3 regions of the Tardiphaga sp. 215_C5_N2_1 genome follow, and region 3 is predicted to be linked to each of the others. Evidence: riboswitches for the same ligand, from Rfam matches in the RefSeq annotation. Region 3 holds a riboswitch; each other region holds the start of a gene.

Region 1 (4,404 bases), 1.6 Mb from region 3:
CCATCAGCCAGCCCTTCGTGGTAGCCTATATGACCGAACAGCTGCAATTGAATGCTGGTCACCGTGTGCTCGAGGTCGGCACGGGATCGGGCTACCAGGCCGCGATCCTGTCAAAGCTCGTCCGCGACGTGCTCAGCATTGAGCGCTATCGCACGCTGGCCGATGCCGCCCGGACCCGGTTGGAGGCACTTGGCCTCCACAATATCGAGGTCATGCTCGGCGATGGCCTCAATCCGGCTGCCAATTTGGGATCGTTTGACCGGATCGTCGTGACCGCCGCTGTGGAGGAGGTGCCCGCGGCGCTGACCGACCGACTTGAGGAGGACGGTATTCTGATTGCGCCGGTTGGTCCTCACAATGGCGTCCAGACCCTAGTCCGGATCCGCAAAACCGGGGATGGATTGGAGCGAAAGGAGCTGGTGGACGTGCGTTTTGTGCCAGCGCTGCCGGGCATCGCGCGCGAACTCTGAAAAAAGTTCGTGAACGACTGTCACGTGTTGGTCGCAAGGTTAAAGGCTTGGTAACGGAGACGGTGTTTACTCAATTCAGTTGTTTGTTGCGTATGAGTGAGTAACCAATGTCCAGCGTTGTCGAGTTGCTTTACTCGCGTCGCGCTCCGCAGGTCGCGGTGCTGGCGCTGATGTCTATCGGTTTTGCGGGCTGCAGCGCCGACATGCAGACACGCCTATCTCAGAATCCAAGTTTTGACTCGGGGCAGTCCCGTGGCTTTGGCTGGCAGGGCGAAACCACCGGCTCTGTGCCGCAGCGGGCACCACGTGCGCCGGTCGAGCGCCAGGAACTGCCGCAGTATCAGCGTCCGGCCTATAATCCGCAGCCGCAGTATCAATCCCAGCCTTTGCCGCCGCCGATCTCGGCGCCGCAGTCCTATCCGACAGCCCGTCCGGTTGCATCGGCTGCTCCCGTCAGCGGGGGCGGCAACGGTATGTATACGCCGCCGCCCGCACGTGCGCCGATCGAAACCACCGGCTCCACGGCACCGCGCTCGGTTGCAGCGACCAACGGCCTTGCCCGTGATGGCGGCACCTCGATCATCGTCGGCACCAGCGATACGCTCGATGGTCTGGCGAAACGCTACAACGTCTCGTCGGCTGCGATCCTGCAGGCCAATGGCTACAAGGGTCCCCGCGCGCTGTCGCCCGGCCAGTCGCTGATCATTCCGCGCCAGGGCGCTGCGGCAACTCCGGCCGTTGCCGCTGCTCCGAACAAACCTGCTGTCGGCGCGTCGACCACGCATTTTGTCAATCGCGGCGATACGCTGATGAGCATCTCGCGCCGGAACAACGTGCCGGTGGCCGAACTCGCACGCGCCAATGGTCTGGCGCCGACTGCCCAGTTGAAGCTCGGCTCCAAGATTACGATACCGGGCGCGCGTACGGCTTCTGCGGCTCCCGCGGCCGCGCCGCTTGCTGCGCCCGTCGCAGCCGTGACGGCCGCTCCGGTTGGCGCGGTCACGTCCGCTGCCGTGGCCCGTGTTGCTTCTGCCGAGCCCGCACAGAAGGCCCGTCTGGCAAGTGCCACGACGACGCCTGAAGAAACCGCGCCGGAATCGCCGACTAAAGCCGCTGACGCAACCGGCGCTTTGCCGACGTTCCGTTGGCCGGTGCGCGGCCGCGTGGTCACAGGCTATGGCGCCAAGACCAATGGTAAGTCCAACGACGGCATCAACGTCGCCGTGCCGGAAGGCACGCCGATCAAGGCTGCCGAAGATGGCGTCGTTGCCTATTCCGGCAACGAGCTGAAGGGTTACGGCAATCTGGTCCTCGTTCGTCACTCCAACGGCTACGTCACCGCATATGCCCATGCGAGTGAGCTGATGGTGAAGCGTGGCGAGACCATTAAGCGCGGTCAGGTGATCGGCAAGTCCGGCCAGTCCGGTGAGGTTACTTCGCCGCAGCTTCACTTCGAGATCCGCAAGGGCTCGTCGCCGGTCGATCCGCTGCAGTTCCTCAACGGGGCGTAAGCGCAATCCACGAAGTGTAGTTCGCATTTAAGCAAGCCCGGCCTCGTGCCGGGCTTGATGCGTTTGATCTCGGGGCTACGGCCCACTCCAGCTCCGGAGTCTTCAACGCGCTGCTGCGAGTGGGCAGCTTGCGCGCGCAAGCTCGGTTGACTGCCGCGCGATGTTGCCCATATGTGGACATGTCGTGGTTCTTCGGGAAGGTTTGCCCGAAGCTAAGAGGGAAGCCGGTGAGGCGTTAAGCCAAGGCCGGAGCTGCCCCCGCAACTGTAAGCGGTGAGCCGCTGTCCATTAAAGTCACTGAGACCTGCAAAGGTTTTGGGAAGGCCGGACAGCAGCATTGACCCGCGAGCCAGGAGACCTGCCTCGACAACATAAACGTCCTCGGGCGGGGTGTCCCGGTGGTGCGGTTGCGATTCCGCGACTGCCGTCGTGGAATCCAGACGTGTCACTTTGGCCTTTTGCCCCCAATCATTGGGGTTAAGCCATGTCTACTGTGTCAAAGTCTTCTTCTTCCAAGTCTTCTGCCAAATCTACGTCCTTGCTTCCTGTTGCTACGTTGGGAACGCCACGGATCGGTCCGCGGCGTGAGCTCAAGATGGCGCTGGAAAGCTATTGGTCCGGTGCAGTCGACGAGAATGCGCTGATCGATGTCGGCGTCGGGTTGCGTGCCGCAAACTGGGCGCGTCAGAAGTCGCTCGGGATCACGGTCATGCCGTCGAACGACTTCTCCTTCTACGATCAGGTGCTCGATACCAGCGTCATGGTCGGCGCCATCCCCAAAGTCTATGGCTGGAAGGGAGGAGACGTTTCCTTCGCGACCTATTTTGCCATGGCGCGTGGATCACAAGGCGATGCGCATGACGAGGCCTGCACTCACGGCTCTCATGCGCATGATAAGTCGCAAGGCGTACCAGCACAGGAGATGACCAAATGGTTTGATACCAACTACCACTTCATGGTGCCTGAACTGGCGCAGGATCAGACGTTCAGTCTCGCGTCGCGCAAACCGATCAAGGAGTACGAGGAGGCGAGATCGCTCGGCTATCAGACACGACCAGTGCTGGTCGGGCCTGTAACCTATCTGAAGCTGGCCAAGAGCGCGGATGCGTCATTCGATCTGGTGATGCTGCTCGATCGATTGCTGCCCGTCTATGTCGAGGTGCTCGGGGAATTGGCCGACAGAGGCGCCGAATGGGTGCAACTGGATGAGCCGTGTCTGGTGCTCGATCTCGACGCGCCGGCCCGGGAGGCGCTGCAAAAGACTTATGCGGCTTTTGCCGAAGCGGTCCCGCAGCTCAGGATCATGCTGAACACCTACTTTGGCGAACTTGGCGACAACCTCGATCTGGCCCTGTCGCTCCCTGTCGCCGGGCTTCATCTCGATCTGGTCCGCGCGCAGGATCAGTTCGATGAAGTCGCTGCGAAGGCGCCCAAAGACATGGTCCTCTCGCTCGGCGTGATCGATGGACGTAATATATGGCGGTCCGATCTGTCCAGTCTCCTCGATGGGTTGGAACCCATGGTCGATCTGCTGGGGCGGGATCGCGTCGAGCTGGCGCCGTCCTGCTCACTGCTGCATGTGCCGATCGATCTCGGCCTTGAGACCGAGCTCGATCCGGACGTCAAAAGCTGGCTGGCCTTTTCAGTCCAGAAAATGGAGGAACTGGCGGCGCTCGGATCCGCCTTGGCTGGTAGTCGCGCGGATGTCGCCGCAAAGCTCGCTGCGTCGGATGCGGCGGCAGCCGCGCGGGTCGCATCGTCGAAGATCCACGATCTTGCTGTCACCAAACGCGTCGCTTCTGTTGATGCGACTATGCGTCGTCGCAGCAGCGATTTTGCCACGCGCGCGAGCGAGCAGCATCGGCGCTTCAAGCTGCCGGCATTTCCGACCACGACCATCGGCTCGTTTCCGCAGACCGCGGAAGTGAGAAACGCTCGCGGGGCCCATGTCAGGGGCACGCTCAGCGATGCCGCCTACAAGACGTTCCTGCAGAACCAGACGGCGAGGGCAGTGCGCTGGCAGGAGAACATCGGTCTCGACGTGCTGGTGCATGGCGAGTTCGAGCGCAACGACATGGTGCAGTATTTTGGCGAACAGCTCGCCGGCTTCGCCTTCACCAAATACGGCTGGGTCCAGTCCTATGGCTCCCGCTGCGTGCGGCCACCGGTGCTGTTCGGCGACGTGTCCCGGCCGCATCCCATGACCGTCGAATGGTGGCAGTACTCGCAGTCGCTCACCGAGCGGCCGATGAAGGCGATGCTGACAGGGCCCGTCACGATTCTGAACTGGTCATTCGTGCGTGACGACATTCCCCGCGAAGTTGCGTGTCGCCAGATCGCGCTCGCGATACGCGATGAGGTGGCCGATCTTGAAAAGGCGGGGGCCGGTATGATCCAGATCGACGAAGCGGCACTCCGCGAAG
Region 2 (4,404 bases), 3.0 Mb from region 3:
GCGGCGAGATCGACCGACGCCGAGATGGAATAGAAGGCAATCGCCTCCATGCTGGTGTCGGCAAACGCCACGGCCGCATCCGATGCCATCGCGATGCCCTGCACCTGCAGCGCATCCTGGAAGCCCATCAGACCCAGACCGACCGGACGGTGCTTGAGGTTGGAACGGCGTGCTTCCGGGATGGTGTAGAAATTGATGTCGATGACATTGTCGAGCATCCGCATCGCCGTGGTCACGGTGCGCTTGAGCTGCGCATGATCCAGGCCGACTTTGCCGATGTGGTTCAGCAGATTGACCGAACCGAGATTGCAGACGGCCACTTCGTCGTCCGACGTGTTCAGCGTGATCTCCGTGCAGAGATTCGATGAATGGATCACGCCGGCATGCTGCTGCGGCGAACGCAGATTGCAGGGGTCCTTGAAGGTGATCCAGGGGTGGCCGGTCTCGAACACCATGGTCAGCATGCGGCGCCACAGGTCAGTTGCGCGCACTTTCTTGAACACGCGGATTTCTCCACGCGCGGCCTTTTCTTCGTAAGCCGCGTAACGCTCCGCGAATGGCTTGCCGTAGAGATCATGCAGTTCCGGCGTCTCGTCGGGCGAGAACAGCGTCCATTCGCCGTCGGCCTCGACGCGCTGCATGAACAGATCCGGCACCCAGTTGGCAGTGTTCATATCGTGCGTGCGGCGGCGGTCGTCGCCGGTGTTCTTGCGGAGATCGAGAAATTCCTCGATGTCGATGTGCCAGGTCTCGAGATAGGCGCAGACCGCGCCCTTGCGCTTGCCGCCCTGGTTGACGGCGATGGCCGTATCGTTGGCGACCTTGAGGAATGGCACCACGCCCTGGCTCTCGCCATTGGTACCCTTGATATGCGCGCCGAGACCGCGCACGCGCGTCCAGTCATTGCCGAGACCGCCGGAATATTTCGCCAGCAGTGCGTTGTCCTTCACCGACTTAAAGATGCCGTCGAGATCGTCGGCCACCGTCGTGAGGAAGCAGGACGACAGCTGCGGCCGCAGCGTGCCGGAATTGAACAGCGTCGGCGTCGAGGCCATGAAGTCGAACGACGACAGCAGGTTGTAGAATTCGATCGCGCGGGCTTCGCGGTCGATCTCGCGCAGCGCGAGGCCCATGGCAACGCGCATGAAGAACGCCTGCGGCAGTTCGATCCGATTGCCCTGCACATGCAGGAAGTACCGGTCATAGAGCGTTTGCAGGCCCAGGAACTGAAACTGGAGATCACCCTCCGGCTTCAGCGCTGCCGAGATTCGCTTGAGATCGAAGCGCGCGAGTTCGGGATCGAGCAGCTCGGCCGCAATGCCGGTCTTGATATAGGCGCCGAAATATTCGGCGTAACGCGTGGTCATGTCGGCCTGCGACGCGTGGGTCGGCGTGCCCCCGACAAAGGACAGGACTTCGGTACGCAGTTTGTCGAGGAGCAGGCGGGCGCTGACAAAGGTGTAGTTCGGCTCCTGTTCCACCAACGTGCGCGCGGCCATGATGCCGGCCAGTGCCAGCTCATCCAGCGTGATGCCGTCATAGAGATTGCGGCGCGTTTCCTCCAGCACGGGCGCGGCATCGACGCCGTCCAGGCCGGCGCAGGCCTCGTTGACGATCAGCGCCAGACGCGCCGAATCGAGCGGCGCACGGGTGCCATTGGCGAGCGTGACATGCAGCACCGGTGCGCTGGAGACGAGCGCCGGCTTCGCGGCCAGTTCCTCGGCGCGGGTGCGAGCGCGCTCCTCGCGGTACAGCACATAGGCGCGGGCCACCTTGTGGTGCTCGCTGCGCATCAGCGCTAGCTCGACCTGATCCTGGACGTCCTCGATATGGAAGGTGCGCCCCTCACCGACGCGGCGCGTCAGTGCGGCCACGACTTCGCCGGTCAGCTGTTCCACCGCCTCATGGACGCGGCGCGAGGCCGCTGCCGTGTGGCCCTCGACCGCGAGGAAAGCCTTGGTCATGGCCACGGAAATCTTGCTGCCGTCGAACGGCGACACCGTGCCGTTGCGTCGGATGATCTGCATCGAGGGTTCGCGCGCAGGCGCAGCGAGCGTTTCCGGCGACAGTTGAATCAGCGGCGCATGAGCCGCATCGCGTCCGTTGGACAAAGCGGAAGAGGAAGTAGGCATCGGCAAGACCCCGTGTGATGCATCAAGTAATGGGGGCTGGGGCCGAAAGGACGCTGCAAAATACACGGCGGAGATCCGCCGGCATTGCCTGCAAGCGACCGCTGGGACACCCCGCCCATGGACGTTCTGGTGTCGCGGCAGGTCTCCTGGCTCGCAGGTCAATGTCTGTTTCAGCCTTCCCGATGCTTGCGCATCAGTGACTTCAATCGAAACAGACTCACTGCTTACAGTTGCGGGGGCAGCGCCGGAATATGACGCAAAACAGCGTCTTTACCGGCTTCCCTCTTAGCCACCAAGTCTTGCGACAGGGCGGACCGTGACATCTACATTTGGTGTGACCCGCGGTGAAGTGTCAAGCGGGCATTGAAGCCGAACGCAACAAATTCGGTAGGGCTGTTGGTTCAGTGGACAACCGCTTGTGTGGCGGAAACCGCGGGATCGTTGGCGGTTTCTGAACGATGCGATTCGTTGCCGCCGAGCACCGCGAAGCGCAGAACATCGTGATCAACCGATGGAGGATGCGATGCGCGACCTGATGACGACCACTGAAAGGATCAACTTCAACGCTTTCGTAGAGCGAGCGGGTGCGCTCACGGCGTTCGAGACGACGGAGCAGATCGCCCGGCGCGCCTCGACGAAATGCTGAACGAAGCGCTGATGGACAGCTTTCCTGCGAGCGATCCGATTTCTTCGCTGCAACTCGCCTGAGCGGATCAGACCGTGCGAAAGCTGGCCCGATAGTGGCTGGGTGTCAGGCCCAGCCGCCGCACGAAGACCTGACGCATATGTTCGGCGGTGGTGAAACCGGATTCATAAGCCACCACCTTCAGCGGCAGATCGCTGCCTTCGAGGCGGTTGCGTGCCGTGTCGATCCGGGCGCCCTCCACAAAATCTGCCGGCGTCATTTTGGTCTCGAGCTTGAACACCCGCGCGAAGGTGCGCGCGCTCATGCCCGCCACATCGGCCAGTTCATCCACGCTGTGCGCGTCACGCAGATGCGCCATGACATGGGCATGGACTCGCGCAATCGGTGAATCCGGCTCGGCCGGCGGTACCAGATAGGGACTGAATTGCGACTGGCCACCCTGGCGCTGCGCCACCACAACCAGACGCTTGGCTACGGCCAGGGCGACATCCGCGCCATGATCTTCCTGGACCAGCGCGAGACCCAAATCGATCCCTGCGGTGACACCGGCCGACGTCACCAGCGCGCCATCGCGGCTATAGATGCGATCGAACTCCACATGTGCCTTGGGGAAACGCAACGCCAATAGCGGCGCATTCTGCCAGTGCGTCGTCACCGTCTTGTCGTCAAGCAGGCCGGCATGACCAAGCGCAAATGCCCCGGTGCACACCGAACCGTAACGCCCCGCCTGGAGCGCCGTATTGGCCAGCCACTCTGTAAGCTGCGGGTCGGCCTCTGCCGTCGGCAGGCCAGGCCCGCCGGCCACCAGCACCAAATCCCAGGGTTTGTTCGCATCACTGAACGCCAGATCGGCGGATATCCGCAAACCGTTCGATGCACGTAGCGGCGCGCAGTCTGCAGCGACAAGTGTGATGTCGTAGCCGTCGCCCGGCGCGACGAAGCCATTGGCCTCCATGAACACATCAAGCGGACCGGCTACGTCCAGCGACTGGACGCCCGGAAAGATCGCAAGAGCAACAGTCTTCATGGTGATGCTTCATTCCATCGATGGCAGTGAACCCAAGCGTTACGGAACAGATAGTCGCCTTCCGGCAGGAAATCACGGGCGAATGGCAGCTTTGCAGGGCGCGGCGTGATTGCGAGGACACCGCCCGCCGGCGACAACGGACGCATCACAACAACCCTGCAAGGAGCATCCCATGAGCAAAACGATTGCCGGCATCAAAGTGCCCGACAGCGCCCTCGCCCGTCAGGTCGATCAGCTTGTGCGCGACACCGAAAGCGATCTTCTGTATCATCATTCCAATCGGGTTTTCCTGTTCGGCGCACTCGCCGGGCAGCGCAAGGGTCTCAAGGTCGATTCCGAGTTACTTTATGTCGGCGCGATGTTTCACGACATGGGTCTGCAGGCGCCCTATGCGAGTGAGGAGGAGCGCTTCGAGGTCGATGGCGCGAATGCTGCCGCGGACTTTCTGCGCAGCCACAGTATCGATGAGCGCGACATCGACGATGTCTGGGACGCCATCGCGCTTCACACGACACCGGGCATTCCCAAGCACAAGCGGCCCGTGGTGGCGCTCGTGACAGCGGGTGTCGAGATGGATGTGTTGGGTCTTGAGTACGAGG
Region 3 (4,404 bases):
GCGCCGGCGACAATGAACGGCAGCGCCAGCGTGACGTGACGGAAGCTGCGGTCTTCCAGCGAGCCGAGCAGCCAGAACGCGATCTCAAGTGCGGCAAAGGGATTGGGAGACAGGTTCATCACCAGCGCCGTCGCGGCACCTGCTAGGCTGGAGATTGCGAGACCCGCGAGGATCAGCAGCAGCAGACCCGCATTGCGGCCGGCGATGCCGAGCAGCACGAACACCGACAGGAACGCCATCGTGATGCCGGCAACAGGCAGCGCCCATGAGCGGACATCGGCCAAACCGAGCGAGATCATCAGCACCGCGCCGAAGGCCGCGGATTGCGGCGCGCCGAACAGGGACGGCGAGGCGAGGGGATTGCGCAGAAGGCCCTGCAGCGCGGCACCGGACAGGCCGAGAATCGCGCCGATCGCCAGTGCGAGGATCGCGCGCGGCAAGCGGATTTCGCGCACGATGATCTGCTGCACGTCGCTGCCGCCGCCGAACAGTGCATCGAGCACCGTCAGCGGCGAGAGTTTGACAGGTCCCGTGCCGAGCGAGCCCAGTGCCAGCAGCGTGACGAGACCGATGAGCGCGATGGTCGCGATCGTTCGGCGTTGTGCTGCTGGCGCTGCGGTTACCATGTGGCGTTGAAGCCTGCGTAAGCCGCAGGTCCCGTGGTGCCGAAGTTCAGCACTTCCTGATAGTGCTCATTCAAGATGTTCTCACCGCGGGCGAAGACCTTCCAGTTCGCATCGATCTTGTACTCGGTATAGAGATCGACACGGGTATAGGCATCGACCTGACCGACTTGATTGGCGCTGCTGAAGCGCTTCGACACGGTCGTGACGCGCGGCTCGATCATCCACTTGTCGGTGGGCGTGATCGTGAGTGCGAAGCGGGCGAAGTTCTTGGGACGACGTGCCAGCACTGTATCATTGCCGAGATCTTGCGCGTGCAGATAGGTGTAGGCCGCGTTGAACTTCATCAGGCCGGGAATTACGTCCACATTGGCGCCAACTTCGAGACCGCTGGTTTCGGCGCGTGCGACGTTGTTATAGCAACCCGTCTTCTGGTCAGCGGCGCATGCACTAGGTGTAAACGATACAAAGTTGATCAGATTGCTGTAGTCGGTTGCGAAGCCTGTGACCGATACTACCACGCGACCGTTGAACAGGCTCTGATCGATACCAGCATCGTAGCCAAAGTTCGTTTCGGGGGAAAGCGACGGGGTGCCGTTGGCCTGTGAATAGAGCTGGAACAGCGTTGGTGCCTTGGCGCCTGTTCCGGCGCTGGCGTGAAATTTGGTCCCGGTCTCCGTGATGTTATAGGCGGCAGTCGCGCGCCACGTCTCGAAGCGAGCGACATCGACGACGTCATCTACACGGCCGCCGAGGGTGATGTTAAGCCGCTCTCCTATCGGGACTGACCACAACGCGAACACCGAATTTGTGTCCTGCCGTTTCGACAATGTGGAGGTCATTGCAGTCGGTGTCGGAAGGATGCCCGTGGTGAAAGTCTGTGCCGTTTCGCTCTGGGTCTTGGCACCGTAGATCAGCGAGCCGAAAGCGCCAAGTTTCAGCGTCGCTTGGTATTCTGCGCCGAGACTGTTGCCCCAGTAATCCAAGATCCTCGCGGTCGCGCCCGGCGGCGGCCGCATACTGAGTGGATAGCTGAGTTCGTTGAACGAGCGCTCGGTATGGGTATTCGAGACAGTTATGTTGTGCGTCAACACCCCACCGAACGAGTCGATCCCAACGCGGCCGTAGACGGTTTGCAGCAGGCGGTCAGTGGACGATCCTGTATCTGGATATGTACCGCTGGCCGCATCGTAGGCTGCGCGCGTGAACGAATGAACGATGCCGGATTCCAGCCGGATGCCTTCGCCTGCATCGTAGCCGATGCGCGCCGAGCCGCCGACGCGATCGAAGCTGTCGTTTTCGAGATTCGGAAAACGTGCTTCGAGGGCAGGGATACGATAACCGTAACGCGAGAAACCGTTCGAATGCTGACCGCCACCTGTGAAAGCGTAGGACCACGGACCGTTGGTGCCGGTCAGCGATCCCTGCGTCATGACAGTGCCATAGCTGCCGGCTTCGGTGCGCACGTTAACTTGCGCAGGGCCCGAGCCCTTCTTGGTAATGATATTGATCACGCCGCCCATGGCGTCTGAGCCATAGAGCGCGCTCTGCGGGCCCTTCAGGACTTCGATGCGCTCCATCGCCGAAGGCGTGAACATGGCGAATTCGAAGTCGCCCGATGCCGCCGTGGGATCGTTGACGCGGATGCCGTCGATCATCACCAACGTCTGGCCGGTATTGCCGCCGCGCAAGCGCACATTCGCGGTGCCGCCCGGACCGCCGTTTTCACTGATATCGAGACCAGGCACGGTGCGCAGCGCATCGACCAGCGAGCCGGGATTGCTGGTCGCAATGGTTTCGCCCGACACGACGCTGATCGAACTGCCAGTGCGATTGAGCTGTTCGGGTGCTCTGTCAGCCGTCACCACGATTTCGGAGAGTTGCTCGGCACTGGACTGCGCATGGGCAGCACTGTGAGAGCAGGACAGAACAACAACGGCCGCAGTGCCTGCGGCCAAATTCCGGATAGTCATATAACCCCTTCCGTCGACCCACCGTCGAACGAGTGTGAAACTCGTTACCGGCCGGTCTCCTGGCTCGCGGTGGTCTCCCGGTCCGCCTTCCCGAATCTGCGATGCAAATTCAGTGGCTTTGTGGACCTGGAATGGCCGCTTACAGTTGCGGGGGCAGCCGCGGCATAGGGGGACATTTCCCCGCACCGCATTCCCGTTTCACCTCCTTGCGGAGGCACCGATAACACCGGACAGGAAGCACAGCGCGCCGCGCGGTGCAACAGTCATCGAAGACTTCTAGACTCTATTGCTCGTGCTGTAGCGCGGCGAGCACGTCGTCGGGACGTTCGACCATCATCATGTGGCCCGTACCCGGCAGAATCACCGTGCGGGCGTTTTTCAATGCGGCGGCCAGGGTCTTGCCGGCCTTGGCAGGAGTCATCATGTCCCGTTCGCCGAGGATGAGCGTGACCGGGATTTCAAGCTGGCCCGCAGCGGTCAGCGCATTCTGGTATGTATTGCAGGCGTTGAGATCGGCGAACAACACGCCCGGCTTTGTGGCTTCGAGCACGCGCTGTGCACCGCTATGCATCCACAACCCCGGCGCGAGGCTGCCGCCGAGTTCGGCGCGAAAGCCGAGCCCCCAGATCGACACCATGTCGATGGCGGAATGCTGATTGGCTTCGGCGTCCTTGAGCAGATCCGGGCCGACGGTCATCGTTCCTGCCGTGCCCATCAGATCGAGGCGCGTGATTTTGCCCGGATGCCGCGCGGCGGTCTCCAATGCGATTAGCGAGCCCATGGAATGGCCGATCAGTCGCGCAGTCTTTGCGCCTGCAGCCTCGATCAATGCTGCGGTCCAGTCTGCGAGATCGGCGATGGTCGTGAGCGCTTCACCCTTTGAGCGACCATGGCCGGGCAGATCCGGCGCCAGCACGGCGAAGCCATGATGCGCGAACCAGCGCGTATGCAGCGCCCAGGTCGAGTGATCGAAGCCGGCGCCGTGGATCATCACGACCACCGGCAGGGAAGGATCGAACGTGCGGCCGCCATTCGCGATATAGGTCTTGTGACCGTTGACGGTGAGTTGCATCGCTCAGCCCTTCTGCGAGATGCGCAGCGCCTGCGCGAGGTCATCGATGATGTCATCGGCGGCTTCGATGCCGATGGAGAGACGGATCAGCTCCTCGCCGATACCGGCGGCCTTGAGTTGCTCGGCGTCCATCTGCTGATGCGTGGTGCTTCCGGGATGAATGACCAGTGTCTTGGCGTCGCCGACATTGGCGAGATGGCTGGTGAGTTTCAGCGCTTCGATGAATTTGCGGCCGGCATTGCGGCCGCCCTTGATACCAAACGAGACGATGGAGCCGGCGCCGCGCGGCAGCAGGCGTTTCGCGAGTTCGTAATCCGGATGGTTCTCCAGCGACGGATGCAGCACCCAGTCGACCGCCTTGTTGGCCGTGAGCGCCGCCAGCACCGCATGTGTATTGGCCATATGGCGCTCCATGCGAATGCCCAGTGTCTCGACGCCTTGCAGAAGCTGGAACGCATTGGTCGGCGAGAGACAGGCGCCGAAATCGCGCAATCCTTCCGTGCGGGCGCGCATGATGAAGGCTGCAGTGCCGAATTGCTCGTCGAAGACAATGCCGTGATAACCGGCATAGGGTTCGGTCAATTGCGGGAATTTGCCGGAAGCGTGCCAGTCGAAGCGGCCGCCATCGACGATCACGCCGCCGATGGCGATGCCATGGCCGCCGATCCATTTGGTGGCCGAGTTCATCACGATGTCGGCGCCGAGCTCGATCGGCCGCGACAGGAACGGCGTCGCG

What was found. A riboswitch is a leader RNA that binds a small molecule or an ion and turns the genes downstream of it on or off. The one in region 3 is predicted to bind cobalamin.
Region 1: linked by a shared signal. The riboswitch ahead of metE (5-methyltetrahydropteroyltriglutamate--homocysteine S-methyltransferase) and the one ahead of AB7828_RS12605 (TonB-dependent receptor plug domain-containing protein) in region 3 are both predicted to bind cobalamin.
Region 2: linked by a shared signal. The riboswitch ahead of AB7828_RS26895 (ribonucleoside-diphosphate reductase subunit alpha) and the one ahead of AB7828_RS12605 (TonB-dependent receptor plug domain-containing protein) in region 3 are both predicted to bind cobalamin.

The regions. Positions count from the first base shown of each region.
Region 1 covers NZ_CP197240.1:1,004,811-1,009,214, forward strand. Annotated here, with positions in the region: gene AB7828_RS04670 (protein-L-isoaspartate(D-aspartate) O-methyltransferase) at 1-470, shown strand, start outside; gene AB7828_RS04675 (M23 family metallopeptidase) at 578-1,981, shown strand; cobalamin riboswitch at 2,150-2,361, shown strand; gene metE (5-methyltetrahydropteroyltriglutamate--homocysteine S-methyltransferase) at 2,466-4,404, shown strand, end outside.
Region 2 covers NZ_CP197240.1:5,662,189-5,666,592, reverse strand. Annotated here, with positions in the region: gene AB7828_RS26895 (ribonucleoside-diphosphate reductase subunit alpha) at 1-2,132, opposite strand, end outside; cobalamin riboswitch at 2,252-2,466, opposite strand; gene AB7828_RS26890 (hypothetical protein) at 2,656-2,778, shown strand; gene AB7828_RS26885 (GlxA family transcriptional regulator) at 2,846-3,805, opposite strand; gene AB7828_RS26880 (HD domain-containing protein) at 3,978-4,404, shown strand, end outside.
Region 3 covers NZ_CP197240.1:2,627,709-2,632,112, reverse strand. Annotated here, with positions in the region: gene AB7828_RS12610 (FecCD family ABC transporter permease) at 1-626, opposite strand, end outside; gene AB7828_RS12605 (TonB-dependent receptor plug domain-containing protein) at 620-2,596, opposite strand; cobalamin riboswitch at 2,629-2,833, opposite strand; gene AB7828_RS12600 (alpha/beta fold hydrolase) at 2,880-3,668, opposite strand; gene AB7828_RS12595 (O-acetylhomoserine aminocarboxypropyltransferase) at 3,672-4,404, opposite strand, start outside.